DNA from 2 places in the Arenibacter sp. S6351L genome. Region 1 is predicted to be linked to the other one. Evidence: riboswitches for the same ligand, from Rfam matches in the RefSeq annotation. Region 1 holds a riboswitch; the other holds the start of a gene.
The links. A riboswitch is a leader RNA that binds a small molecule or an ion and turns the genes downstream of it on or off. The one in region 1 is predicted to bind thiamine pyrophosphate.
Positions count from the first base shown of each region.

Region 2: it holds a riboswitch for thiamine pyrophosphate, as region 1 does, so the genes downstream of both, MWU82_RS07665 (TonB-dependent receptor) here and pnuC (nicotinamide riboside transporter PnuC) in region 1, are expected to answer to the same signal.

Region 1 covers NZ_JALKBB010000018.1:2,380-17,654, reverse strand. Annotated here, with positions in the region: gene MWU82_RS14735 (AarF/UbiB family protein) at 1-1,176, shown strand, start outside; gene MWU82_RS14730 (SDR family oxidoreductase) at 1,220-2,644, shown strand; gene MWU82_RS14725 (hypothetical protein) at 2,758-3,189, shown strand; gene MWU82_RS14720 (TIGR03643 family protein) at 3,186-3,458, shown strand; gene folE (GTP cyclohydrolase I FolE) at 3,513-4,211, shown strand; gene MWU82_RS14710 (hypothetical protein) at 4,216-4,446, shown strand; gene MWU82_RS14705 (SDR family oxidoreductase) at 4,461-5,144, shown strand; gene MWU82_RS14700 (glutathione peroxidase) at 5,148-5,690, shown strand; gene MWU82_RS14695 (Lacal_2735 family protein) at 5,693-5,863, shown strand; gene MWU82_RS14690 (acyl-CoA dehydrogenase) at 5,960-6,976, opposite strand; gene pnuC (nicotinamide riboside transporter PnuC) at 6,945-7,547, opposite strand; TPP riboswitch at 7,607-7,718, opposite strand; gene MWU82_RS14680 (DMT family transporter) at 7,858-8,727, opposite strand; gene MWU82_RS14675 (DinB family protein) at 9,310-9,768, shown strand; gene MWU82_RS14670 (hypothetical protein) at 9,955-10,572, shown strand; gene MWU82_RS14665 (Crp/Fnr family transcriptional regulator) at 10,867-11,439, shown strand; gene MWU82_RS14660 (FAD-dependent monooxygenase) at 11,795-12,946, shown strand; gene MWU82_RS14655 (CPBP family intramembrane glutamic endopeptidase) at 12,946-13,659, shown strand; gene MWU82_RS14650 (hypothetical protein) at 13,688-14,854, shown strand; gene MWU82_RS14645 (ester cyclase) at 14,986-15,275, shown strand, end outside.
Region 2 covers NZ_JALKBB010000007.1:41,700-56,974, forward strand. Annotated here, with positions in the region: gene MWU82_RS07655 (sigma-54 dependent transcriptional regulator) at 1-1,342, shown strand, start outside; gene MWU82_RS07660 (ATP-binding protein) at 1,317-3,788, opposite strand; TPP riboswitch at 3,914-4,008, shown strand; gene MWU82_RS07665 (TonB-dependent receptor) at 4,116-6,287, shown strand; gene MWU82_RS07670 (Gfo/Idh/MocA family oxidoreductase) at 6,420-7,796, opposite strand; gene MWU82_RS07675 (PmoA family protein) at 7,845-8,939, opposite strand; gene MWU82_RS07680 (DUF1080 domain-containing protein) at 8,994-9,590, opposite strand; gene MWU82_RS07685 (Gfo/Idh/MocA family oxidoreductase) at 10,048-11,037, shown strand; gene MWU82_RS07690 (hypothetical protein) at 11,044-11,481, opposite strand; gene greA (transcription elongation factor GreA) at 11,593-12,066, shown strand; gene MWU82_RS07700 (HIT family protein) at 12,248-12,640, shown strand; gene MWU82_RS07705 (hypothetical protein) at 12,633-12,983, opposite strand; gene MWU82_RS07710 (HAMP domain-containing sensor histidine kinase) at 12,988-14,136, opposite strand; gene MWU82_RS07715 (flavin reductase family protein) at 14,254-15,135, shown strand.

The sequences.
Region 1 (15,275 bases):
TCACGGCTCAACGAGAACAATGCCGAGGACATATATGACAGTCTTAAACAGCTTAAAGGAAGTGCTCTAAAAGTAGCTCAAATGTTGAGTATGGAAAAAAGCATAATGCCCCAAGCATATGTGGAAAAATTTTCTTTGGCCCAATTTTCCGTTCCCCCATTATCGCCTCCATTGGTCATTAAAACCTTTAAAAATTATTTTGGCAAACTGCCTAATGAACTATTTGATTCCTTCAACACTACTTCAGTCAACGCTGCCAGTATTGGACAGGTCCATGAGGCAGCAAAATATGGGAAAAAACTTGCTGTGAAAATCCAATATCCTGGAGTTGCCGAGAGTATAGCCTCCGACCTTGCCCTTGTTAAACCCATTGCAATTAAAATGTTTAACATAAAAGGCAAAGATTCGGACAAGTACTTTAAGGAAGTTGAAGGAAAGTTAAAAGAGGAAACAAATTATGTGTTGGAAATGGAACAGAGCAAGGAAATTGCCAAAGCCTGCTCATGCATTCCCAACCTTTTGTTTCCTCAATATTACGAAGAATTGTCCTCCGATCGAATTATTACCATGGACTATATGCAAGGCGAACACCTTTCGGAGTTTACGGCCTACAATACCGATCAAGAAAAAGCCAATGAGCTAGGGCAGGCATTATGGGATTTTTATATGTTTCAAATGCATAAGCTGAGAAAGGTACATGCAGACCCACATCCCGGAAATTTCTTGGTGTCCAAGGAAGGTAAATTGATTGCCCTGGATTTTGGCTGCATGAAAATAATTCCCAATGAATTCTATGTTCCATATTTTGAACTGGCCAAACCAGAAAATATTACGGACCAGAAATTCTTTGTCTCCAAATTATACGAACTGGAAATTTTACGTGAAGACGATTCAAAAGAGGAAACAGAATTCTTCACGAAAATGTTCCATGAATTGCTAAGCCTTTTCACCCAGCCGTTTCAGGTGGAAACCTTCGACTTTTCGGATGGTGAATTTTTCGGAAAAATCACGGAACTGGGGCAGCGCTACTCCAAGAGTACGGAACTGCGCAAAATGAACGGCAATAGAGGTTCCAAACATTTTATCTATATCAATAGGACCTTTTTTGGCCTATATAATCTTATGTTCGATTTAAAAGCCGACAACATTAAGATCAATAACTTCAATGGATTTTAATGTTACAGTGAAGTTGAACAACTTATCCTTAACTATATAACAAATGAAAATTCTCGTAACAGGCGCCACAGGGTATATCGGCAAACGATTGATCCCTATTTTAACCAACGAAGGGCATCATGTGGTCTGTGCTGTACGTGACACATTAAGAGCTGATAAAAACTACCTTGATGATGAAAATATTAGTATTGTAGAGGCCGATTTCTTAAAACCAGAAACCCTAAAATACATTCCTAAAGATATAGATGTGGCGTATTATCTAATACACTCCATGTCTAACTCTTCCAACAATTTTGAGCGCTTGGAAGCAGCTTGTGCAGCCAATTTCAAAGCCTATTTTTCCACTACCAACCTAAAGCAGGTTATCTATTTAAGTGGCATTACAAACGAAGAGCAACTTTCCAAACATTTACAGTCCAGAAAAAATGTGGAAGAAATTTTAGCCTCGGATTCCTATGGACTTACCGTTTTTAAGGCAGGTATCATTGTTGGATCGGGAAGTTCTTCCTTTGAGATTATTAGAGATCTAGTAGAAAAACTCCCCGTAATGGTAGCGCCAAAATGGCTTAATACCAAAACACAGCCCTTGGCGGTAAGGGATGTATTGGCCTTTTTATCACGGGCAAAGGGAAGGGAAGAGCTTTATAACACCTCATTTGACATTTTTGGGCCGGAAATATTGACCTATAAACAAATGCTCTTGGAGTTTGCGAAAATAAGGGGGTTAAAGCGTTATATTCTAACTGTACCGGTCATGACACCAAAACTTTCTTCGTATTGGCTGTATTTTGTAACCTCGACCTCCTACAAGTTGGCAACAACATTAGTGGATAGCATGGGCGTCCAGATTGTTGGGAAACCCAGCAATATCAATCAACTCCTGGATGTAGACCCTATAACTTATAAAGAGGCCGTGCAATTGGCTTTTGAAAAAATTGAGCAAAACAGCATTGTATCCAGTTGGAAGGATTCCATGATTAGCAGCGGCCGCTTAAAGAATAACCTGCACAAATACATCAATGTTCCCACATACGGATGCTTCAAAGATTATAAAGAACGTAAAGTCAACAATGAGCAAGCTACTATCAACAAAATCTGGTCTATTGGTGGTACAACCGGATGGTACTACGGAAATTCACTCTGGAAAATAAGAGGATATCTAGATAAATTGGCAGGGGGTATTGGACTACGTAGGGGAAGAACCCATGTTTCCGAATTGGATGCCGGTGATGCCTTGGACTTTTGGCGCGTTATTTTCAGTGACAAAAAAGAAAAAAAACTTTTGTTATATGCCGAGATGAAACTTCCGGGAGAGGCATGGCTCGAATTTAAAATTGAAAAAGGACTTCTAAAACAAACAGCAACCTTCAGGCCCAGGGGACTCGCTGGCCGTTTATATTGGTACAGCGTGTATCCCTTCCATGGCATTATTTTCAATGGCTTGATCAATAAACTGGTTTCCAAATAGTATTTTCTATAACCATAGCCTATACCATCATAGGAAAATAGAATCCAAAACTGTTTAACTTATTTTAAAAACTCTTAAACATTATGTAACTTTGAGAAGAGTTCAGAAGAAAGATGATTATAGATACCACACATAGAAATAACGATACTTCCCTACTTATAAACGATCTGGTTGGGAAACCTTTCAGCTTTATAAAAACCATTAAAATGAAAGGTACGGTTTCTAAAAAAATGGTCATAGAGGAATCCAGTGAAAATATGAAAGATTATCTCAACAGTATTTTTGATGCTACTTATGCCAATATAGAATTGCGCCCCCTGGGAATACTAGTGGGAATAATTAAAGGATTTACCAATTTCACTTGGGTAATTCCATATTATCAATTGGTAATATATAAAGGTGACTTTAGCAGTCTATATGCCCAAGGACGATTTATCAGGTTCAGAAAGGATGAAAGCTTTGATAATAGTAAACCTTTTCTACATAAGTTGATAAAACTAAAAGCGAGATATGAATCTAAATATGATTTTTTAAATTTTAAATGAATTTAGGCGAAAAAGATATTGACCGTATTATTGAAATGGCATGGGAAGACAGAACCCCATTTGAAGCCATTACCTATCAGTTCTCTATGCCCGAACAAGAAGTCATTAAGCTTATGCGCCGGGAAATGAGACCAAGTAGTTTTAAAATGTGGCGCCAACGTGTACAAGGACGTGCCACCAAGCACCAAAAATTAAGGACTTTTGAACAAGGGCGCTTTAAATGTTCTCGACAAAAACAGATTTCAAATAACTCAATTTCAAAACGATAACGTTGCTTTGACTTATAGTATGAGTACATAAGTACAGCACATAAAAAAGATTTTATGAACATAGAAACCTTAACTACAAATAATAAGAATGGCCATAAATTAAATGGATTTAGCCATGGGGAAATTGGTGACGACCATCTATATACAGGTTTGGAAACCCCAATGAAACCGGATGCCTTTAAACTGTCGGACTCCGAGAAAAAACAGCGTATTGCCGTATTATATGAGGAAATTATGGACGTAATGGGATTGGATCTTACAGACGATTCCCTGAAAGGTACTCCAGAGCGAGTTGCCAAGATGTACATCGATGAGATTTTCTCTGGATTAAATCCGGCAAACAAGCCAAAAATAGCATTATTCGACAATAAATATCAGTACAATCAAATGTTGGTGGAAAAGAATATTTCCTTCTATTCCAACTGCGAACATCATTTTGTACCGATAATAGGGAAAGCCCATGTAGCTTATATCTCCTCGGGGAAAGTAATAGGTTTGTCCAAGTTGAATAGAATTGTACAGTACTACGCAAAACGGCCACAGGTACAGGAACGCCTTACCAATCAAATCGCAGAAGATTTGAAAGATATTTTGGGCACTGACGACGTTGCGGTAATTATAGATGCCAAACACCTGTGTGTGTCTTCAAGGGGCATTAAAGATGAAACATCCGCAACCGTAACCTCCTATTACGGAGGAAAATTTAATACTCCATCAAAAATAGCAGAATTACAAAACTACATTAAACACTAAAATTATGGACCTCATCAACGAAGCATTGGAATTTGAGCAAAGGAAATTAAGATCACTTTCAACAAGCGACAGAATTGAAATTTCAAGAAAGGCAAAAGAACTGATCTTGGGCTTGAATGAAATTTATAAAAGTAAGAAGGATGATAAGATTATGGATATCATGAAGCGTTTAACCGCTATAAAACGTAAAGTAGAAAAAAGGTTAAAGGGCAAACATTTGGTTACCAATATCTAAGACCATTAAAAAAAATGAAGACAATAGTCATTGTAGGAGGCAGTAAAGGAATAGGTAAGGCTATTGTAGGTAATATGGTGGATTCCCATAAAGTAATCAACCTTAGTAGGTCGGCGCCCGAATATACCCACGCCAACCTAACACATTATAATGTTGATATTCTTAGTGACGATTTACCGGAAATTACGGCCATGGATGCCTTGGTATACTGTCCCGGAAGTATTAATTTAAAACCTTTTGCACGTTTAAGTTTAGAGGACTTTAGGGAAGATTATGAAATCAATGTTATTGGGGCCGTAAAGGCCATGCAAAAGTATTTGGATGTGCTCAAAAAGGCTGATCGCCCCTCTATTTTACTTTTTAGCACTGTGGCCTCCAAATTAGGAATGCCCTACCACGCCAGTATTGCTGCAGCCAAATCCGGCGTGGAAGGTTTGGTAAAATCCCTTGGTGCGGAATTGGCACCCAACATACGTATTAATGCCATTGCACCAACTGTTACGGATACCCAATTGGCTTCGAAACTTCTGCGCAATGAGAAGATGATCGAAAATATTAAAGAGCGTCATCCCTTAAAGAATTTCCTAAACCCCAAGGAAGTAGCGGAAATGGCCGAATTTCTATTGTCTGAAAAAGCATCTTCGATCTCAGGTCAAATATTTGAAATGGACTATGGAATTGTAACGTTTAAAATATAATGTATGAATCCTCTCAAAACATTTGCCGCAACCTTATTCACTAGTTCCAAACCCAAGGAAAAGATGGATTTGCAATCTATATATGATATCAAAATAAATAGCTTAAGTGGCAGCCCCATTTATTTGAAAGACTTTGAGGGCACGCATATCCTATTTGTAAATGTGGCTTCAAAATGTGGCTTTACCCCCCAATACAAGCAATTACAGGAACTACAAGATTCTTATAAAAACAATTTAGTAGTTATTGGATTGCCCTGTAATCAATTTGGAGGCCAAGAACCGGGCACCGCTGCCGAAATTGAGACATTTTGTGAAGTAAATTATGGGGTAAAATTCCTAATAACCGAAAAAATCGATGTTAAAGGAAAAAACCAACATCCTTTATACAGTTGGCTTACAAACAAAGCTGTAAATGGCCTTAAAAATTCTTCTGTAAAATGGAATTTTCAAAAATATCTCGTGGACGAAAGAGGTAGTTTGGTGGATTATTTTTTTTCCAACACCAATCCCATGAGTTCTAAAATTACTCAACACTTAAAAAATTAGTCATGTTCGGAATATTCAAAAACAAATCCAAGGAAGAAAAGCTTCAAGAAAAATACAACGGACTTATGAAGGAGTGGCACACACTTTCCAGCATCAACCGGTCTGAAAGCGACAAAAAATATGTAGAAGCTCAGGAAACCTTGGAGGAACTCGTGGCTTTACAAAAGAATTAGGCAAAACATTTATATTACTAATGGGATTAGTTCTAAAATAATATTCAAAATCACACAAAACCCTTGAAACATGAATATTCGTTACAACTAGTTCAGCTACTTTGTAAAAATGTGGTGTTGGGTGGCCGTAAAATAATCACAGAAAATTTGGTTTAACTTATGGCCCTTTGTACTCGCCTTCACACCCAAACTTGGGAAGATTTCTATTATATTCCTAGAAATTCCTTTCACGGATATTACAGCCACATTGTGTATGCCTTCCAAATAACCCTCCTCAAAATCTCTTTTTTCAATAATCCTTTTCTCAATTTCACTGGCGTATAGGAATATTTTACGATCGGACTCTAGAATAATATTTTCCAAAACGTTCAACTTCCCTTTATCTATATCCGCACGGGCTTCTTCCAATAAATGTTCGGCTATACCAATATAATTTATCCAAAGTGTTAAATCGGCAAAAAGAGCAAAGGGAATTTTAAAAATAGGGTGAGGCAGATAGCGATCATTATAGCTGAAACTACAGCTCTTATGGGCCATATAACCTTTAACGGCAAAAGAATGGGTGGCGGTAGCTTGAAGGCCCATGGTATTCCAGTCTTCAATTATCTGCACCGCATCTTTCGGAATCACAAATGACCGTACCCTTGGCGACCCGTCATCATTACGTAATTGGATACCATTCTCCAAAATTTCCGCATTCAATGTAAAATGTGTGAGGTAGGGAGCGCCAGTGGCATAGCGCCATTTTCCAGAAATTCTGTATTGGTCATCAACCATTTCAGCCGTACCAAAAACCCCTCCGCTTCCTCCCAAACAAGGGGAGACTCCTGCCTTCATAAAAATTTCCTGGGCCTTGGACGGCTGTAAGTTACCTATGAAATAATTGGCTCCGCTACATAGGGTGATGGTCCATCCCAAGCTGGCATCAATCTTGGCCAATGCCCTAAGCCTGGACAGTCCCTCTGTTAGGGATAGTTCCAAACCTCCATAAGTTTTAGGAACCCATATGTTCCATAGGTTTTCATTGTTGATCCAATCCAAAACATCTTGTGGAAATACATCAACTCCCCAATTTAGTCTTCTAAGCTTGTGCAGGTTGTCCACTTGTGTCATCTATAATTAATTTTCTCCATTTAAAATATCCCGACGTCCCCACTATAAACAAGAAAATGGTCAAGCCCGCATAAATATAAAGTTCTTTGTACAAGAGCAAGGGAATTGAAATAATATTACTAATATTTAAGTAGATCCAGTTCTCCATCTTTCTTTTTGCCATGAGCCACATTCCGGCCCAGGCAAAGGCACTTACAGCCGCATCCCAGATAGGGACATCCGAATTGGTATAAAACCTTAACCAATAGACCATCAGAGCAAAACAGGCAATCACAATCCCAACCGCCTTTATTTGTTCTGTTTTTTCCGAGTAAGTAATAGGGGTTTCTTCTTTTTGCCTACCATACTTCCAATAAAGCCAACCGTAGATACTCATGAACAAATAGTATAGATGTAGTACAATATCCGCATACAGTTTAGTTTGGTATAGTACCCAAATGCCAATTAGTATGGAAACAATTCCAAATAAATAGTTGTGGATATTATTATTCCTTGCCAAAAGCACTTGCGCTACTCCAAGGACTGTTCCCAATGCCTGCAACCATGTAAGGTGTGTAAAAAAATTCTCCATCGATTCCCTAACTTTATTTATGAAATGGGAAGATGAAGAAAGTACCGACTTGCAGTGGTGCAACATCGAACTAAAATCCCTACGCCGGCATTATCCGGATCAGGTTCGGAGCCAAAACTCCTGGGTATCATCTCAGCCCACCCTTAATGGCAAGCACCCCATTTCAAAAACAAAGCTAAAACTTATTTGCGATTTGTAGTCTATTTTTAGATATGTATTTAAAAAAGAAGACTCATAAGCTAGATAATCCCATTTGTAAGTGAAAGTATAACTATATACTTCTATCATCAAGGTTGCGAAACGCGGATATTTAATCCTTCTTCACCAAAGTATTCAACACCAAAGCCGAAATGATCATAAATAGCCCTATGAAACTATAAATAGTATACGCCTCACTGAACCATAAAACACCAATGGAAATTGTAAAAATCACTTCAATATATTTTAATGGGGCAACAAGGTTTGTTTTTGCAATTTGAAATGCCTTGGTCATATATAATTGCCCCATGAAACCAAAGACACCCAACAGGATTAAAAATACCCATTCGTAACCCATGGGCCGTACCCAAACGGCAATAGCCAAAAGTCCGCCTATAACGGTTCCTACAAACATAAAATAATTTACTACAACTGCAGGATGATCTGAAACTCCAATTTTTCTAATAACCACGTAGACCATTCCACTAAAAACAGAAGCAGTTAAAATTAAAGTTAGTCCTGTGGTATTAATGTTGCCGTCAAATCCTTTTAAAACCAATACCCCTGCAAAGGCCGTAAGAAAGAAAACCCACTGAATATTTTTCAACTTTTCCCTTAACAGGAAAACCGCAAAAATAGCGGCAAAAATAGGGGCTATATAGCGTAATGAAACTGCTGTACCTACATTTAAGTATTTTAGAGAAAGAAAGAACAGACTCATAGCCGTTAAGCCGAGCCCAGCCCTTAACAACATTAATCTTCGTTTGTTACCAAATATTGGAATCCCTTTGACCAAAATAAAAGTGGTAGCCAATACGAACGAACCAAAACATCTAAAAAATACAATTTGGAATGTTGGGATACGGGCCAAATATTTTACGGAAACATTCATCAAGGCAAATGAAAAGGTGCTGATGACCATAAAAAGTACCGCCTTTTTAAAATCCAATCCGGAAGATTTACTCCATTTAATAGGTAACAAAATAGCGTTGTTGATTTGCCAAAGCCAATATTCATGGGCTTAAAAGTGCTAAGGTATAAAAACACGGGCCATAGTTGGCGTAAGAATGGTACGAATTGCCCATATTTAATAATTCCTGTTTTGTGATGTCCTCCGCACAAGTACCCGGTTACAATGCACATTGGAAACAAAAAAACTCAGTTATACCCATCAAAAAAATTGTGTTCCATAATTAAGAGCACCGTAAAAAGAAAAGATATTTCAATCACAAGTTTTTATAAAGTATGGTTAGGCTACCTATTAATTAATTTCTTCGGGAATTTTAGAATTGTAGTCTTCAGTCCATAAATTTTGCTGCCAAACAAAACCACAGATAGCCGACTTGATTATTTCTGTGTTTTCCGGGTACTCTCAAAATCCTGAAGATTACCTTTTATTATATTTTCTTTTACTAATTTAGTTCTATCCATTTGCAAATATTAAGAAGGAATCCCTTAAAAGAGATGTCAGCACCTTAGTAATATCACGATTAAAATAAGGTTTTGGAAACACAAAAAATATAGGTTCGAAAATCAAATCGTTTATATGTTTAATTATTGTCCAATGAAACCCTTTGTCCAGGAGCTATTTCAATACACCAACCATCAAAATAATGCTATTATTTCGGCAATAACCGAAAATCATAGCCAAATTTCCGCAAAAACCATTAAGCTTATCAGCCATATTATAAATGTCCATCAAATCTGGAATGCTAAATTTAATTTGAACAATACAGAATTGTTTGACGCATGGACAATACATGAAGTCTCTGATTTGGAAGGGTACGAAAGGTTAAACTTTGACCAATCCATAGAAATACTGTCCATATACAAGTTAGATCAGTTGATTGACTGGAAGACTACAAACGGCAAATATTTCCAGAACAGTGTTTTGGATATTTTGTTCCAAATTATCAATCATTCAAATTATCATAGAGCACAAATAGCCACTGAATTCAGAATGAGTGGAATTCAACCAATAATGACTGATTTTATTCTTTTCAAAATGACAAAACCCCAATAAAACTAATTAGATAACATATTTAAAAGATAAGTATTCAACACAATTTAACCTATGTTAAATGCTTTGCTTTGGCATTGTCACAAATTTGCATTTTACTACTTTACTTGTGCTATTTTCACAGTAAAAAACAGTAATAATAATTCTAAAATTATTCCGATAGACTGTTGTTTGCCACAACCCAATAATATGAACATAAAAAAACTACATTATTATTCTGGAATTATAATTTCAATTTTCGTGGGAACGCATCTATTTAATCATTTATTTGGTCTTTACGGAGCAAATGCCCATATTGAAATGATGAATCATCTAAGGGTGGTTTATCGAAATCCCATCGCTGAAACTATCCTACTTGCCACAATTGTAGTTCAAATTTTTTCAGGAGTAAAACTTTTCCTAAAAAAACGAAAAAAGGTCTCCGACTTTTTTGAAAAATCGAAAATTTGGACTGGGCTTTACCTCGCATTTTTCTTATTGATACATTCAAGTGCCGTACTATTTGGGAGACTATTTTTAAATTTGGATACTAACTTTTATTTTGGAGCAGCAGGTCTAAATGTATTCCCTGTAAATATATTTTTCATACCATATTATGGTCTTGCCATGATTTCATTTTTCCTTCATGTTTCGGCTATCCATAGCAAAAAAATGAAATGGAATATACTCGGAGTTGAACCAAGGAAACAATCTTACCTTATTTTAATTATGGGATTAATAACTATTTTGGTAATATTCTATGGGTTTACAAATGGATTTTCTGGAGTGGTCATACCAGCAGAGTATGGTATTATAATCGGTAAATAAAGGGCAGAAACAGGACCATACTGTACCCCCCCCTACCCCCAAAACCAAGCTAATACACTTTGCAGAGCCCTCACTTATAAAATATAGATGGACTTCCTCCTTTGGGCTTCCTTTAGAACACAAGTAAAATTAAAGGTAATATTACAATCTAGAAACGTGCGGCATCCTTAACAAACTTCAACATTCTATTCCAGGGAATGTAACAATTATCAGTAGAGTATTACTAATAACAAATAATTTGAAACAGTTTTTGCAAATAATACATTTTAAATGCTAAACCTAAATCATTGCCCTATGAATCCCAATCCAATAATCAGTTTGTTTCACTCGCTTTCACCATTAAAAAATGATGTTATTGAGGATTTTGAAAAAATCATTTCATATGACCTAATTCCAAAAAATACAGCTTTATTGGAAATTGGTAAGTATGCCAAATCCATGTTTTTTGTTCAACGCGGATTGGCACGTGCATTTTACTTTCATGATGATAAAGATGTAACAGATTATTTTGCAATAGACGGCCAATTTATTGGGGCAGTTCCAAGTTTATTGACCGGGCTTCCGAGTGATAAAGGCATCCAATTAATTGAGGATTCAGAAATATTTCATTTTTTGTCAGCTGATTTTGAAAAACTATGTGCAAAGTACCATGCTTTGGAACATAATGCGAGAAAACTCATGGGATTGGCCTTACTGGAAGAACAACAACGTATAGCAAGCCTTCGATTCTACAGTATGAAAGAGCGTTATGAAATCATGGAAAAAAAATACCCCGGGATTATGAACAGATGCCCTCTTCATTACATAGCTTCCTACCTAGGCACTACCCAGGTTAGTATTAGTAGAATTAGGGCCGGTATTCAATAGTGCTTATAAAAATGATATATCCCACTTAACCGGAATTCCATACGGTACTTATTCCACAACCGATCATTTTTTGAACTTGGTGCTCCTTCTTCCTATTTCACGGCGATTACTATACCAATGTTGCCATTCTCTAGCTTCCAACCATATAAACAGCAGCTACACAATTTATTTATGGATAGCTACTTTTTTGTAGAATGCCTTTATACCGCATAATATTCAGCAAGTCTTTCGGTAATTTTTAAGTTCACCCTTAATTGTCTACGACTTCAACAATAAAACAGTTCGCAGTAAGGGAGGTGTTTTTTAACATATGTAAAGATATGTTTTACGGAAGTAACCCAAATTTGCATTCACTATGGAACATCAAACAGTAACAATTATAGGAGCAGGTATAGCCGGACTTACCACCGCTATAGCACTCAACAGAATCGGAATTAAGACTCAAATTTTTGAAGCAACCAATAAAATAGAGCCTGTAGGGGCAGGATTAGGGTTGGGACTAAATGCCATGAAGGCTTTTAAGGCACTTGGCATATATGAAGAGGTTTTAGGTCAAGGTAAACTTTTGCCCTCTTTTTCCATTTATGATCCATTTGGAAAAATAATCTCAAAAACAAATTTCGATAAGGAATTAGGCAGTAGAACTTTTTCAATACATAGGGCCACCCTACATCAGTTATTATTATCAAAACTTGATCCGTCAACAATTCACTTGGGCAAACGAATAGAATCTTTTGAGAGTACGGATTTTGCTGTTAAACTAAAATTTGAAGATGGAAGCACATATCTTTCCAACTATGTTATTGTTGCAGACGGCATACACTCCGTTATAAGGCAACAGCTGGTCCCTGACGCCAAAATCAGATATTCGGGATATACCTGTTGGAGAGCAATCATTAAAAATCCCCAGCTGCTAGTAAACGAAGCATCAGAAACTTGGGGCGCAAATGGTAGGTTCGGTATAGTGCCCCTTGCAGATAATTACCTGTATTGGTTTGCCTGCGTCAATGCAGCCGCTGAGGAGCCTCATTTTAAGTCCTATCAAGTTGTGGATATCTACAATCGATTTAAAAAATACCATTGGCACATACCTAAAATTCTAAAGGCATCCATTAATGCCAACTTAATTCAGAATGATATATGTGATATAATACCATTGAACCATTTTGCTTTTGGACGTATCGTACTGATTGGGGACGCTGCCCATGCTACAACACCCAATATGGGGCAAGGGGCACGCCAAGCTATAGAAGATGCGGTAATAATTGCAAAAAGTATGTCCGAGATTTCAAATTATGAACATGCTTTTTTAAGGTTCGAAAAACATAGGCTCAAAAGAACAAAATGGATTATCGATAAGTCAAGACAAATTGGCAAATTGGCACAATTGGAAGCGCATAATCTCATAGCAATACGAAATACCCTATTGCGATGTATGCCAGACGCATTGGGAAAAAATCAAATAAAAAAAATAGAAGAAGTTGACTTTGAAAATATAAGTAATTAATGAAAGTTGTAAACCCTCTACAGTGGAAGGATTATATTTTTTTCTGTGGCTTACCAACCCTTTTGAATTATATAGCCTGCCAATTGATAATCCCCCTATTTGAAACCAATAGTCTATTGCCCATTGAGGTCATCTATTTCATTAGCGTTGGTGGAATTGCGTTAATTCCAATGTTTATTATGTCAATTTTCTTATCTAAAAACGAAAGTACTTCCAATAAAATTAAAGCTATTTTTTTTAGAATGAGAATCAATAAATTATCTAAAAAAGACTGGGTATATACCATTATTACCTTTATTATACTATGCACCTCCTCTTATTTGACAGCCAAAATAATAATGCCAAAGATGGGGATTGATGCAATGCCATTTTTTTTTAGAAATATGCCCCTTGTGAGTCATAACATTTGGATTCTTTATGTTTGGACGTTATTTTTCTTCTTCAATATTTTGGGTGAAGAATTTCTTTGGAGAGGATACATACTACCGAGACAGGAATTGCAACTGGGAAAATGGGCATGGTTTGTTCAAGGTATATTCTGGACTTTATGGCATCTACCCATGGGGCTCGATTTAATCCTTGTGTCCTTTCCCATCTTCTTCATTTTGCCCGCTGTTGCCCAATTAAGACAGAATACCACCATTGCTATACTGATCCATACTGTTTTTGGTGCATTTGGTTTTATGGCCCTTGCTTTTGGATTTGTCAATTAATATCATCAATAACAATAAAAAACAACAAATGAAAACAACATTATTAACGCTAATTTTATTATCAACAGGTCATGTATTTTCCCAAAAATCCACCTCATCGGTACTTGGAAATGCAGATTATTATGCGCTATTGAATGCAGTACCAGTATTACAAACCAGTCCAGAAGCCGCATTTCAATATGTATGCAATAAAAGTATCCACTGCGAAGGTGATTCCAAACTTAAATTGCAATATGATGCCTTTATTAAGCAAATGGAATTATATGCAAACCAGATTGAGTCCCATTACGCTTCAAAAGTCCACGCATATAACAGTAAGAATGGTGGGGATGGATATAAAAATCAAGCCAACCAAAATGAAATGATCCAACGCATGGGAGGCATGGATAGGGTTATGAAAATGAGCGATGGGGAACGTGAGGTTGCCGCTAAAAAAGCAATGGCATCCAATATGTCCTCTTCCAATTTGAGCCCCTTTACGGAAGCGGACCTGCAACGGATGATGAATGATCCCGAATATGCAAAGCAAATGGCGGTCAAATACAATATCATGACAACTCAGGGAAAAGAAGATATTATCAACAAAAAAATAGTTGCAGGTGATTTGGACGATTCCCATGAGGCCCATATAAACCGATTAAAAGACACCAAGATCAATAATAACACCCAGGATATTAACACTTTTGTTAGCAAGACCACGTCCAGATTATACGAGGCCAATGAAACATGCAGTACACGAATCCACCAAGCAAAGAGCAGTTCTGGAAATCACGCGGAATTGAATGAAAGCTATGATCAACTGTATAAAAAAATCCCCCTTATAGTAACAGATTACTGGGGAAAATATCCTGACCCTGAAAAAGTAAAACAGTTAAAAAAAGACTATGCTTTGAAACATAAAAATAGAGCAACAATTGAACTTTCCGAAGTACAAAAAGAACACAAAAAATTAAAATCCATCATTAGCGAGGTCATTTCCGATTATCGATCCTTTTTAGCTACCAATGGACATCATTTGAATGGTGAATTAAGTAACCTATTTGATGGGACAAATACAGAATTATCTTTATTGCAAGTTGAAAAAAGCATTATTGGATCAATAGATAGACTTGCCCAAATTAGTCACGATGAAGACTCGACTGCCTCAGGTTATGAACAAGCATATCAATTGATTTTAAGTGGTGAAACTTTATAACCCCAAATAATCGTCAAGGAACGAATATGAAATTAAACCTTGCAAGTATTTATTCCGATACTTTCTTTTTTGTGTTTTGCAAAAAACTTTACGGAAAATTGATTCAATTATTATAAATGATATAAAAACAAATGGAAAATTCGAATATAGCAACAAGCTTTATTGAGCAAATATGGAATCATAAACATTTTGATGAATTGGATAAGTTCATACATCCCGAGTTTAAAGATTATTCTTTGCCTTCCTCCATGGTAGCAAACAAGGAAGGACTTAAAAAATGGATTTTGGCCACGGATATGGCCTTTAAACATAATACCGTAATAGAAGACCAAATAACGGAAGGTCATAAGAGCGTTGTAAGAATTATAATGAACCTAAAACATATCGGAACCTGGAGAGGTATAGAGGCAACTGGCAAGGA
Region 2 (15,275 bases), on a different contig from region 1:
CATTGAAGATGACGCCGCTTTTTGTCAAATGCTCCAAAAGTTTTTGATTAGAAACGGATACGATGTCGACGTTAGTTTTACAGCCCAGGATGCCAAGACCAAATTCAAGGCAACCACCTATAATCTAGTATTGACAGATTTGCGTCTCCCCAATTATGATGGGCTGCAATTGTTATCCGATATCAAGGGGGTAAATCCAAAGACACAGGTTATTGTGATGACCGGTTATGCTGAAGTAGGTTCTGCCGTGGAAGCCATGAAAAAAGGTGCCTATGACTATATTTCCAAACCTTTTACTCCTGAGGAAATTTTAATGCAGATCAAAAGTGCCTTAAACCAGGAGAACAAGCGGCAATTGGATAGTGAGCAAAAGGAAAGCCATGAGTTTGAAAATACGGTAGTTGAGCCCCAGGACAATAGGGTCGTTATTGGAATAAGTGAGGCTTCCAAAAAATTACACGAGTATATTAAGCTGGTGGCCCCAACGGACATGTCCGTTTTAATTACCGGCGAAAGTGGGACAGGGAAAGAGGTAACTGCAAGGGCAATACACGATAATAGTAAGCGTAAAGAACACAGTTTTGTGGCTGTAGATTGCGGAGCCATCCCCAAAGAAATAGCAACCAGTGAATTTTTTGGGCATGTTAAAGGTAGTTTTACGGGAGCAGTGGAGGATAAGAAGGGGCATTTTGAAGCTGCAAATGGCGGTACCTTATTTTTAGACGAAATAGGGAACCTTTCTTATGAAAATCAGATACAGTTGTTAAGGGCCTTACAGGAAAGAAAAATTAAAAGAGTAGGCAGCAATAAGGAGATAGAGGTAGATATCCGAATTGTAACGGCCACTAACGAAGACCTTACTGAGGCCGTTGAAAATGGTAGTTTTAGGGAAGATCTTTTTCATAGGATCAACGAATTTTCTGTGGAAATTCCGTCCTTGGAGGAACGCTTTGAAGACCTGCCACTTTTTGCTGATTTCTTTTTGCGAAAAGCCAACCGCTCCCTAGGAAAAAAAGTAGAAGGTTTTTCGGAGGATGTGGAGGATATATTTAAGCAGTATCACTGGCCGGGAAATCTACGGGAATTACAGAATGTGATTAAAAGGGCAGTTTTGTTGACCAGCGGGGATAAGGTGGAGAAAGGGGCCTTGCCCAAAGAAGTATATCGGAGTAAGGAAAGCAATGTTAAAGTCGATAACTTTTCCAAGGCCGATTATGAGAAGGAACAAATAGTAAAGGCCTTAAAACAATCAAATTTTAATAAGTCCAAAGCGGCCAAATTGCTGCAGATCACAAGGAAAACGCTTTACAATAAAATTAATCACTATAATTTGGACTTGTAGCCAAATACGATTTAATGGCCAGGATCAAAACAGTAGACTTATTTTGGAGGTCCCTGTAAGTTTGTTTTAAAACCTTTGGTTCCCATTGGTCAATTTCCAAAATCTCCATTTGTTCTAGAATAGGAACTATTTCCGTACTATTTAATTGACGGAACATGGGTAGCATCCTATGAGACACAACATTCACTTTCTTAATGTCCAAGTCATCTACAGCCTTTTTCAATCTTTCCATATTGGTTTTGGTGTCGGTAATAAAGGTCTGTAAAACTTCGGCGATACCCTCCTCATCATCCCCTAGAAAAGAGGAGATAACCCCCAAGTGGAATAAGTTGGAGCCAGAGGCGATAATAGGTTTCATTTTAGTTTCAGTTTCTTTATGAACTGCCTGGGGGAACAAGTTGGTCAATACTTCCAGGAACATATCTTTGGTAAAAGGTTTCTGCAGGATATCTGAAAAACCTGCTTCAATATACTGCTCTCTTTTTAAATCCTTTCGCCCGGTCATGGCTACTATGGGTTGCCCGGCATAATGTGAATATGTGCCGTTTTGTAGATTGCTCAACACTTCAAAACCGGTGATATTCGGCATTTGAATATCGGTCAGGACCATGTTGTACTTAAGTATTCCTGTTTTTGAAACTTCATAAAAATTATTGTAGGTATGGGCAGAGAATCCCAAATGATCACAGACTTCCTTTAATAGTTTTAGCATGGCAGGATCATCATCTATGATAAGGAGGGACAACTCAACTTTTGGATTGATTTCAATTTTCTTGGGAGAATTCAAAGGTTTTTTTGATATCTCGAGAGGAATTTCAACTGAAAATGTACTTCCTTTATTTTCCTCGCTACGGAGACTAATTTTTCCACCCAAGAGTTCGGTGAGTTTCTTGGAAATGGTAAGGCCTAGTCCATAACCACCATATTTTTTATCCGTATGGTCCTCCGCCTGGGTGAACTCTTTAAAAATGTGCTCTTGTTTTTCTTTTTTAATGCCTATACCAGAATCTGTGACCTCAATTAAGGTTATGTAGTTTCCGTTTGCCTCGCTTATTACCTTGGCTTCAACTTTTATGAAACCTTCATTGGTGAATTTATAGGCATTGCCCATTAGGTTGGTCAAAATTTGTCTTATCCTAAATGGATCTCCCAAAACGGGATTATCCAATTGCCTGTCTATTTTTAGCTGGAGTTCTATGGGTTTTGTTAAATGTATTTCCTTGAGGTTTTCGGCAGTTTCCCTGATAAGATCGGAAAGAATAAATGCCGTTTGGTCTATCTTGATTTTTCCTGCCTCCAATTTGGAAAAATCCAATAGATCGTTTACAAGGCTATCCACATATTTTGAAGCGGATTTTACATTTTTTAAATAGGATACCTGTTTGCCTGTGAGCCCAGTGTTTTCCATTAGTTCGGAATAACCGGTTATTGTATTTAGGGGGGTGCGCAGGTCATGGCTAACAGTAGAGATTAATTGTTCCCGACTTTTTAAAAGGGATTCGGAAAATTTCTTTTCTTTCTCCAGCTGCTGTCTGTACAGTTGTACCTTCCAATAATCTTTGGTAATCAAAAAAGTAAAGAGACCCACAATCGCTATGCCCAGCAAGCTGGCAAAACCGGCCACACGTAGGCTTCGTTTTAGGGCAGTTTGCTTTTTTAGGTTGTCATTATAGGATTTTGTTATTACTTCCTGTTCAAAGGCAGAAATAATACTTCGCAGCTGTTGTGAAATTTCCAGATCGGCCCTACTTAATTGCAATTCTTTCTGCGCTACCGAGCGTAGGGCTTTGGTATTGCTCTGTTTGGCCTCGGCCAAAAGTGATTTGGATACCGTTAAGACCGAATCTACCCGTTGTGAAACGGGAATGTTGCTGGTGTCTTTTGGGACGTTTTCGCTAAGGTATTCGGCCCATTTTTTTATGGTATTCTGCGCATCAGGAGGTAGGTCCAAATAATTGGGATTAAGGCTTTCCGGCGTAATTTTTCCAAGAGACTCCTCAATTTTGCTAAATTCCTTTAGGGCATTGTCTATAGAATTGTTGGCTTCGCTTTTTCTTTTCAATCGAAGAAGTTCATTGCTGTTGAAAACCTTTTTTTTAAGAAGCCCCTGTACGCTGTCCAACATTTCCTTTTGGTAGTCATTGACCGTAAGTAGTTTAAGGGAGTCTATGGTGATAAAGATGGAATCTATCTTTTGGGCATAGGCCGTAAAACTTTTTGGAGTCTTTTTTTGGAGTGCCAGCTTGGAAAGACTTTCCGCTTCATATAGTTCTGTAAGTAGGGAGCCTGTTTTTAGTAATTTGGCATCGTTTTCCGTTGCCGCGTCCGTAGATACAAATACCTTTATTTCTGAAAATATAAAATAGGCCACAACTAGGGTCAATATCCCAAGCATAAGATAGCTGAACATAATTTTAAAGGTGAATTTGTTCTTTGTTTTATTCATTAATAATTCCAGTTTTTACGGCTGTTATTCTAATTTACGTATTTCAAGGCCCATTGGTCTATAAATTATAGTTAATTATTTATCTCTTTTTATTATGAAATTAGATTGGCCGTACGTAAATTTGCGCCCGTCTCAAAGGGGTGCTTGTTAGGTCAGGCTGAGATTATACCCAAGGAACCTGGGCAGGTAATGCTGCCAAGGGATGCGAAAATCGCGTTTTGGAATTTCCAACGTTTTATTTTCGATACAATTTTGTAATCGGAAAAAACAAAAATCAATTTTTAACAAGAATAATAGCCCCTTTTATTCGTAACAAATGTATTACGGATGAAAACTATGTTCACAACGGTCGCTATCGTAGCGACTACGCTTTTGGCGATTGGCCAAGAGAAACCCAAAGATTCTTTGGAAGGAAAAGAAATTGCCTTGGATGAGGTATTGGTATCTGCCGTTAGGGTTACCAAGCAATCTCCGGTAACCTTTACCAACCTCACCAAAGAACAGATCAAACCCAGAAATTTAGGACAGGATATTCCTATCCTAATGAATTTTATGCCAGCTGTGGTTACCACTTCCGATGCCGGGGCAGGTGTTGGTTACACAGGTATTAGAGTTCGTGGTAGTGATGGTACACGGGTTAATGTTACCATTAATGGGATTCCCTACAACGATGCCGAATCGCATGGTTCGTTTTGGGTAAACATGCCCGACTTCGCCTCTTCCACGGAAAGTTTGCAATTGCAACGTGGGGTAGGAACATCAACAAATGGGTCAGGAGCCTTTGGAGCAAGTTTAAATTTGTTGACCGATGCCGTTTCCAATGAGGCCTTTGGTCAGATTTCGTCTTCCATAGGCAGTTTTGGCACACTTAGAAATAATCTAAAATTTAGTACCGGCTTATTAAACGATCATGTAGAGATTGCCGGACGTTTGTCTAGAATAACCTCTGACGGTTACATTGATAGGGCTTCTTCAGAATTGGATTCCTACTTTTTGCAAGGGTCATATGTTGACGACAATACATTGGTCAAGGCATTATTGTTCGGGGGTCATGAAATTACCTATCAGGCTTGGAACGGTATAGATGCCGAAACTTTGGCATCTGACAGGACTTTCAATTCCGCGGGAATCTATACCGATGAAAATGGAAATACCCAGTTTTATGACAACGAAGTGGATAATTATAGGCAAAATCATTTTCAATTGCATTGGAACGAACAAATTGCCAATAATTGGAATACCAATCTGGCATTCCATTTTACGAAAGGAAGAGGGTTTTTTGAACAGTATAAGGAAGACGATGACTTTAGTACCTATGGCATTGAGCCAATAATGGTTGATGGGGAAGAAGTGGATAAGACCGATCTAATAAGAAGACGCTGGCTGGTCAATGATTTTTACGGAACCACGTTTTCTGCCAATTATGATAAAGAGAGTTTAAATTTAATTCTTGGAGGAGGTTGGAACAAATATGAAGGAAGCCATTTTGGGGAAATTATTTGGGCGCGTTTTTCCAACAATAAAGATTATGAAGACAGATATTATGATGACAGTTCCACCAAAACGGACCTAAATCTTTTTGCCAAGGCCAATTATAAGTTTAGCGACCAATGGAGTGCTTATGGAGATCTACAGTTTAGGACCATAGGGTATAAGGCTAATGGCGAAGACACAGGACTTGTTGATGATACCTTTAATTTTTTCAACCCCAAGCTTGGGATTACCTATGATCTGAACATGAATAATAATTTTTACCTCTCTTATGCCAGGGCCAATCGTGAACCTAACAGAAATGATTATGAAAGTGGTAGCCCCAAGCCTGAAAAGTTAAACGATTATGAGTTGGGATGGCGCTATATTACTCCAGATGTACAGTTGAATACCAATGTGTACTTTATGGGGTATAAGGACCAATTGGTGCTCACTGGTGAATTAAATGATGTTGGAGCTCCTTTGCGTGCCAATGTTGGGGACAGTTACCGCTTAGGTTTGGAAGTGGATGCTACCATAGCCTTGGGGAATCAATTTAAAATACGGCCCAATGTGGCATTGAGCAGAAACAGAAACAGGGATTTTGTGTTTCAACGGGATGGTGAACTGCAAGAACTTGGAGATACCCATATTTCCTTTTCGCCAGATATTATCGTTGGAAACGTTTTAACTTATCAGCCTAAGGAAAATGTTCAATTTAGCTTGTTGACCAAGTTTGTTGGAGAACAATATATGGGTAATATAGATTCTGAAGGATCTAAGTTGGATTCGTATTCGCAAACCGATTTTAATGTGCAGTATGAAATCAATACCAACGGTTTTGTAAAGAGCATAGTTTTATCAGGATTGGTCAATAATATATTTGATGCCGTATATGTGTCCAATGGATACTTTTATACTTTTGATGACGATTATTCAGTGCCTGGGACCGTTACCACCTATGAAGGGGCCGGTTACTATCCGCAGGCAGGGATCAATTTCCTACTTGGGGCATCCATAAGTTTTTAAGTACGCGTTACCGTTTTATTCTGTAACTTAAAAACCCCTATGTTGGCTCATTAGGCCAACATAGGGGTTTGTTTTTATATTCCTAATATTAAAACTGTGCAGTTTAGGAGAACTAATTCTTCGGTTAGAAGATTATACTTTCTCCGGCACTATATAGGGATATCTGTACTTTCTGGTAAGCAAAAGGTCAGCTTCTTCATTGTTTATGAATTTTTCGAACTCCCCATTAAATTTTAAGGTTTCCCCGACCCTCAACGCAATATTTGCTATCAATGGCAGTACGGTGGACATATGACCTGTCTCAATATCGCAATTTAAATCATGGTGGTTTCCTGAGCGAACCCCGTCTATAAAGTTTCCATAATGTCCCTTGCTGTCAGGGGCGGTCAAAAATGAGGTGTCGCCACCAACGGCAGCGCTTCCGGCCATTTCAGAACCTGCAAAAGGTTCTGTTTCCTTGCCTCTGTATGCTTTCCAGGTAGAGCCGTTTACTTCCATCCATCCTTCTGTTCCGTAAAACATATTCCCAATCTTAATGCCTAAATTGGCCTCATGGTTGGTATACCTGCCACGGGTTTCAAATTCCAATATTTTTCCATCCTCATATTCAAATACCGAAGTTTGGGTGTTTGGTGTTTCTTGTGAACATTCCTGGGGTGTAAATCCAAAAATACCTCCCATAGACTGCACCTTAACCGGATGTATCTTTTTATTAAGACCCCATCGGGCTATATCAAATTGATGTGGCCCTTGGTTGCCTGTGTCGCCATTGCCGGTGTCCCAGTGCCAATGCCAATTATAGTGTCCCTTTTTTTCATTATAAGGCCTATAGGTTGCCGGACCCAGCCAAAGATCGTAGTTCAAGGTTGATGGTGAAACACTGTCTGGAGAAATCCCAAAGGAATCCCTAGGCTTAAAACAGGTGCCTCTGGATAAAAATACCTCTCCAATACCCCCACGATGCAAGAAATCCATGGCCTGCATTACATTGCTTATGGATCTGTTTTGGAAACCTACTTGGACAACCCGATTATATTTTCGTGCGGCCTCTACCATTTTTCTTCCTTCCCATACATTATGGGAACTAGGTTTTTCAACATACACATGTTTTCCGGCCTGGCAGGCCCAGATGGTGGCCAGTGCATGCCAATGATTGGGAACTGCTACTACTACAGCGTCTATTTCCTTGTCCTCAAAAACACGGCGCATATCTTCCTCGGTACCTGGTTTGTTACCTTTTTGGTTTTTGGTAGCCATTTTTACATTGTCGCCCAAAACAGCAGAGTCAACATCACAAACGGTTTTAATTCGTACTCCATCATTGTACATCTCGGAAAAATTTTCCAACAAATTACTTCCACGACCCCTGACACCAATAGATCCGAGGACCACGCGGTCATTGGCACCCATAATGTTCCCGTAAGATTTTGCGGAAAAGGCAGATGCACCAACAACAACGCCGGTACTGGCAAGGGTAGTTTTTTTAATAAAGTCTCTTCTGTTGTCCATAATTATGTTTTAATAAATTCTGTATTAATAAGTTATTTGGAATAATGTTTACTGCTTTGAAAAATTGGCGAACTCCGAATCTAGCTCTGCCTTTCCCAAATTCTTGCTTGCTACTACAATCCGATGTTTAAAGGTTACATCCTCCCCTTTGTCCAGGCTTAGGTTCAAAGTTTCCTTTCCATCACTAAAGACTTCCTGTCCTAAGGGATTGGCTGCAAAAAGGCCATAGCCCCGAGTATGCCAATAGGTAGGATAGCCGGCATTGGAAGTATGGTCCAATATTGCCAGGGATATTTTTTCGTCCCCAATGTTCGATCTTAAATTCACCCAATTGGATCGTTTTCCCCAACAGTCGTCCCCTTCAATATTCTCGCTGTTAATGTAATTTCCGTTTACGCCTTCATTGTTTAAGACAGGGACACCGGTAGGGATTCCATTGGAATCGGTAAAAATATCGGGCTTGTTGGAGGGGTGCTCCAATTCGCGAGTAACCCGTATGCCCAAGACGCCTTCCTTATTGTCCTTAAAAATTACTTTTTCGTTGGGAGCAGACAGGTTGGTGATACGATCTATGGAATATTCATCGTGATCGCCTCTAAAAATAAAAGTGGTGTTTTCTTTTAACAATACCTTTCCTTCGTTAGAAACCCAATCCATGGCCACCTTTAGGCTTGCTTCCTCATTGCCGTCTTCGATACCCAGTATTTCCTTGTGAAGAATGGTGCCGTAACTTCCTCTCTTTTCTACTTTGATGGAATCCGAATTGTTCCAAAAATCCAATCCGTTAACATCACCGTAATTAAACCAAACTCCTACGTGATGCGGATGGTCCACCCTTTCCCCCACAGACGGTTCCAAGGGATATTTTCTGGTAATCTTGGTGCCCTTAGGGGTAATTAAAGGGTATAGTACCGGTTTTTTAATGTTGGTAGGATAGATATAGGAGGTAAATAGATTACCATCAATAAATACATCTACCTTTCTCTCTTGGTCGTTGCGGACCAGTTTTATTCTTTTTTCTGTCTTGGGTTGAATGTCGGCCTCGACCGTTTTGTCCGACTTGGCCTGCTTGCAGGATACCATAAAGACTAGGGCTATAACACTGCTTAAACCCGATTTAAGAAGTAATGTTGTTGTGTTCATTCTTGTTGATCTATATTGAATTGGATTAATTTGTTTCAAGAGATTATAATTCCACTACATTTTTCCAATTTTAATGTTTCGGAAGCTGGCGGTCATCTCGGTATTGGGGTGTAGTTGCAACCCTATGGGTCCCGTTTTAACATAACTGTCGGAAGTGTAGCTCATAACATGTTTGTTGTTGAGCCAAACTTCGTAATACCCGGCAATGGCTATCACTTTTATGGTATTCCAGTCGTTGGGCTTTAGGATTTCCTTGACGTTTTGGGCTTCTACGGGATACTTTTTTCCTACAATGTAGGGGGAGCCGGTCATATCACGCTTTAAAGAGCCCGAAATCCCCATTTGTATCTGTTCTTTGTCGTTTCTGAGGAAAATCCCCGTATCAACGGTTCCTTCATCATATCTGAAGTCGGTTTCAATTACGAAATCGGTATATTCCTTTTCGGTCCATAAAATAGAGCCCTTTTTATCAGGACCACTTTTGGCCTGTAGTATTCCGTTTTCCACGGTCCACCATATGTTGTTTTCAGGAACAATCCATCCTTTGAGATTTTTTCCGTTAAAAGCACTTTTAAGTACTGGGTCTTGTGCATACATGTTTAACGCAATAAAATTCACTATAAGAAACGTACAAATAATTTTTGCTTTCATATAATTAAGGTTTTAACGGTGATACTATAAATTGGAATGTGGTCAATGATTATAAAATAGAGTTCTTAAATTATTGAGGAGTACATTACAGTATTGTTAATGCTACACCGTTTTTTTATAAAACTATTTAAAAACTATGTCATTTTCCAATTTTATCTGCCAAAATTTAGAGATAACTTTAAGTATTGGTAAAATACCATTACGTAGAGTTAAGAATTGTGAAGTTAGGAATGTTCTGTATAGAAAAAACACAATGTGTTGTCCTGAATACCGGATAATCAAACTTGCATTTTTCAAGATTTTATTGGAACAATATTCATTTCGATTTTATCTTTCAAAATTTTTGAAAAATTTTCAGGGCATTATGGAGAATCCTAGATTTTGTGCTGTTTAATTCATTTTTTAACCGTTATTTTTGTGACTCAAGTAGATAGCCAAAACCTATAAATTTTAGATAATGAACAAAACAAGTTACACGAAACCACTGCGATGGGGAATAATTGGTTGTGGAGCGGTTACTGAAGTAAAAAGTGGACCACCTTATCAACAGACCAAAGATTTTGAATTGATAGCTGTAATGCGTAGGGATGAAGAAAAGGCGAAGGACTATGCAAAAAGACATGGTGTCCCCAAATATTATTCCAAAGCGGAGGATTTGATAATGGATCCAGAAGTAGATGCAATTTATATTGCCACACCCCCGGATACCCATAAACATTATGCCTTAATGGTGGCCGAAGCCGGCAAGCCTTGTTGTGTGGAGAAACCCATGGCGCCAAGTTATGCGGACAGCTTGGAGATATACAATGTTTTTAAAGAAAAAAAATTGCCTCTTTTTGTGGCTTATTATAGGCGCTCCTTGCCAAGGTTTCTGAAAATAAAGGAATGGATGGACAATGGTGAGATTGGGGAAACAAGACATATCCGGTGGCATCTGTCCAAGTCTCCAAGTACTGAAGATCTGGAAAAAACATACAATTGGAGGACCGATGGTGAAATTGCACCCGGGGGTTATTTTGATGATTTGGCCAGCCATGGGTTGGACTTGTTTTCGTTTTATCTTGGGGATGTTGAAAATGCCTTTGGGGTCAGCACCAATCAACAAGGACTGTATACCGCAAAAGATGCTATCGCCGCTTGTTGGATTTACAAAAATGGAGTTACTGGGGAAGGCAGTTGGAATTTTGGCACCTCGGAAAGAGTGGATATGGTGGAGATTATAGGCAGTACTGGCAAAATATCCTTTCCAGTGTTTGATGAAGGGGATATCACTCTAAGCAATGAAAATGGTACTCAAAATCTCTTTATTGATCACCCTAAGCACGTGCAGCAGTTTCATGTAGAAAACTTACGGGCGCATTTGTTGGAAAACAGGGAGCATCCTTCAACTGGAAAGTCGGGATTGCATACCAGTTGGATAATGGACAGAATCTTAGGTCAGATATAAGGGGCGTTAATTGGAGATGATCACGGAATTGCCACTATAGGTAGCCCGGTAAAAAAGCAGGTCGTGATAACTCTTGCCGTCGTCCGGCCTGTTCATTAGTTGCCCTGTAAACAAATTGTATTCATAACCTTCGCAGGAGCAGGTAACCAATTGTCCATTTAAGGACATTGTGGAACAGTTATTTGGGGCATGGTTGGGGCAGCTGGCTTCCCAGGCCATAAAGGAATTAAATCCGGTATTGATGACAAATGAACCTCTGGTACCTACTGCGGCGTTTCCCACATATACGGCGCTACCTGTATTGGTCAACGCGCTGTATAGTGGTAGGTTTAGATTAAGATCAAACCTAAAGCTAATTTCTTGTAGGTACGGATTTCTATTGGTTGAGTTCTTGTCGCAGGACAATAATAAAAAGAAAAGTAATAATCCGAATATGCGTTTCATGCGGCTGTGCCTATTTAAATAACTTAAACAAAATTGAACAAAATTTATGTATATTTGTCTTAAATCCTCTTTAAAAAAAGAGGATTTTCCTATTTATTTAATGTAGAACTTATGAGTAAGGTATCTTATTATACAGCAGAGGGGCTAAAAAAATTGAGAGATGAACTTAATTATCTAAAGGATGTTGAGCGTCCAAAAGCTTCGCAAGCAATTGGTGAGGCCAGGGATAAAGGGGATTTGTCGGAAAATGCCGAGTATGATGCCGCAAAAGAGGCACAAGGTTTGTTGGAGATGAAAATTTCCAAGATGGAAGAGACTTTGGCCAATGCAAGGTTAATAGATGAATCGCAACTGGACACTTCCAAGGTGTTGGTGTTATCTACCGTTAAATTGAAGAACATGAATAACGGAATGGAAATGAAATATACCCTAGTGGCAGAAAGTGAAGCTGATCTAAAGACGGCAAAAATTTCTGTGAGTTCGCCTATAGGCAAGGGGCTGTTGGGTAAAAAAGTAGGGGAAACTGCAGAAATCACCGTTCCCAACGGAACATTAAAATTTGAAATTTTGGAAATCTCCAGATAGATCATTTTAAAAAATACGAAAGGGCCTCAATTGATTTATTCAATTTAGGCCTTTATTTTTAAGGCGGTTGCATTTGGTTTCAGTATTGGTAGTTGGGTTGTTTGAAGAAGACAAAGTATAGGTTTGGGCACATGGTTTAAAATATTTGTCCTATCTTTTAATTAGATTTAATTTCAGAGAAATGTCATCAATATTTACAAAGATCATTAACGGAGAAATTCCGTCCTATAAAATTGCTGAGGACGACAATTATTATGCCTTTTTGGATATTAATCCCAATGCCTTGGGGCATACTTTATGTGTCCCAAAAAAAGAGGTGGATAAACTTTTGGACCTGGATGAGGAAACCTATTTGGGGCTTATGGCCTTTTCCCGAAAAATAGGCTTGGCCATAGAAGCGAGCGTACCTTGTAATAGGGTAGGGCTAACTGTTATAGGCTTGGAGGTTCCCCATGTACACGTACATTTAATTCCTTTGAATGGAATGAGGGATGCCACTTTTCAAAATAAGGCTTCTTTGACGCCTAAGGATTTTACGGAAATAGCGGAAAAAATTAAGGGCAATATTAAATAATCCCTTCCATGATAATATATACCCCGGCTGCAACTACTATTATAAGTAGTAGTGTTAAAACATAAAAAAGGGTGGTAAAACGTATGGAGGCGCGGTCTGGGGCAATCATTTTTTGGTAGTAGTCATAAACGCGTTCTATGTCCTCCGTCCAGGTTACCGGATAGATCATGGAATTGCATTTTTTGCATTTAATTTCGTGGGTGATGTCCATAGTGGTCCTGTCGTATAATCGGCCATAGGTATGTCTTTGATAAAAGGTCAATTTTAATTCTTGATTAAAACATTCGGGACAATTGTTTGTTAAATCCGCTTCCTTAATTACAACTAATTTCTCCTTTGCCATCACCTTAATTTTTAACTTTAAATGTAATTTGCATTATGGTACCTTCCTTTGTGGATGTCAGTACTTTAATTTTGCCTTTGTGGTATTCTTCCACAATTCTTTTTACCAAGGAGAGCCCTAAGCCCCATCCCCTTTTTTTAGAGGTGACCCCTGGATTAAATATGGTCTGAAAATTCTTTTTTGGTATGCCACTGCCTGTGTCCGAAATTAGGACTTTGACCCAATTTCCGTTGGGAACTATTTCAATGGCAATACTACCCTTGCCCCTCATTGCATCTATACCGTTCTTTACCAAGTTTTCAATGGTCCAATTGTACAAAGCCTTGTTTAAAAGCACTGGTGCCTGGTCCACTTGTGAATTAAAAGAAAAGTGAATGAGTTTGGAGCTCCTTAATTTTAAATAATCGTATGCATTTTTTGTTTCTTCAACAATGTCGTACTCATTAAGAATGGGTAGGGAGCCAATTTTTGAGAAACGTTCCGTTATAGTTTCCAATCGGCTAATATCTTTGTCAATTTCCTTGGTAATTTCTGGATTGATATTTTCGGACCTCAATAATTCGTTCCATCCCAAGAGCGATGAAAGGGGAGTTCCTATTTGGTGGGCCGTTTCTTTCGCCATACCGGCCCAAAGTTTATTCTGTTCGGATGTTTTATTGGTCTTGAACAAAAAATAGATTACCGTTCCAAAAAGGAAGATGATCAATAAAAGGGCAATTGGGTAATATTTTAACTTGGTGAGTACCTCAGAATTTCCATAATATAGAGTGGCCAAGTTCTCCCCCTTGTACTCTATGGAAATAGGTTTATTTTCGGCCTTGAATCTACTAATTTTTCCGTGGATAAAAGCGGTGTCCGTTTTCTGTATACCGGGCATATTGTTCACTTTTATGGTACTGTCCTTGTTGACCAGTATCATGGGAGTGGAGGTATTGTTCTGAAAGATTTTGATGTGCAGATTACCAGGGTCGGCGTCAACCGGAAGGGATAAAAATTCAGATTGTGCCGTGGCCCAAATTTCCATTTTATGGCGTTCTTCTTCCTTAAACTTCTTGAAAAAACTGTTGGTGTTCCATAGAATTAAGCTCACAATAGCAAAGGAAGCTATTAATAACAGAAGGTTCGAAGTTTTCTTTTTAGGACTAAAATCCATCCAACTAAAAATTATTCTTAAAGATAACGCAATTTGGACAAAGATATTCTATTTTGATATCTACCTCTTTATTTCATTTTGCCTACATTTTATGTACCTTTACCTGCTATGAAAAAAATGGTTTCCATCACGGCCTCAGAAGTACCCACAGCTAGATTACATGGGTATTTATTGGGTGCCGTTGGACCAAGACCTATTGCTTTTGCCAGTACCGTTGATGGGAAGAATAGACCTAATTTATCGCCTTTTAGCTTTTTTAATGTCTTTAGTTCCAATCCGCCTATTTTGATATTTTCTCCCTCCCGAAGAGTGAGGGACAATAGTACGAAGCACACCTTGGACAATGTATTGGACAATATGGAGGTGGTAATCAATGTAGTGAATTATAATATGGTGCAACAAATGTCCCTGGCAAGCACGGAGTACAGGGAGGGCGAGAACGAATTTATCAAATCCGGTTTAACCATGTTGCCTTCAGATTTGGTAAAACCTTTTAGAGTGGCGGAATCACCTGTGCAGTTTGAGTGTAAGGTCGTTAAGGTGGAACCACTGGGAAAGGAGGGCGGTGCAGGCAACCTAATCTTTTCAGAAGTATTAAAAATACATGTGGATGCCGATATTTTGGATGAAAATGGAACCATTGATCAATATAAAATAGATCAAGTAGCCCGGATGGGGGGCAACTGGTACAGTAGGGCCAATATGGGATTGTTTGAAGTGCCCAAACCAGTTTCCAATTTAGGGATTGGCGTTGATGAAATTCCCGAACATATTAGGTTGAGCAATGTTCTTACAGGCAACGATTTGGGAATGTTGGGCAATATAGACAAATTGCCATCCCAGGAAGAGGTGAGACAGTACGTTGATAATCATGTGGACTTAAGGTCCATATTGAGTTCGGGTAATGAGGATTTACTCCATTCAAGGGCCCAAGAGTTGTTAAAAACCAAGGATGTACTCTCTGCATGGAAGGTTTTGTTGGCCGAGATACCCTCATAGAAGAATTAACATTAGATTTTTAACATTTATTTGTTTAGATTGAAGTAAGAATGGGGAGTAAAGTAGAATGATGCAAAGCAATATTCTAAGGGCTGAACCCCTAATAACTAAGATGTGATATTTTGTTTTAGGTGTTCCTG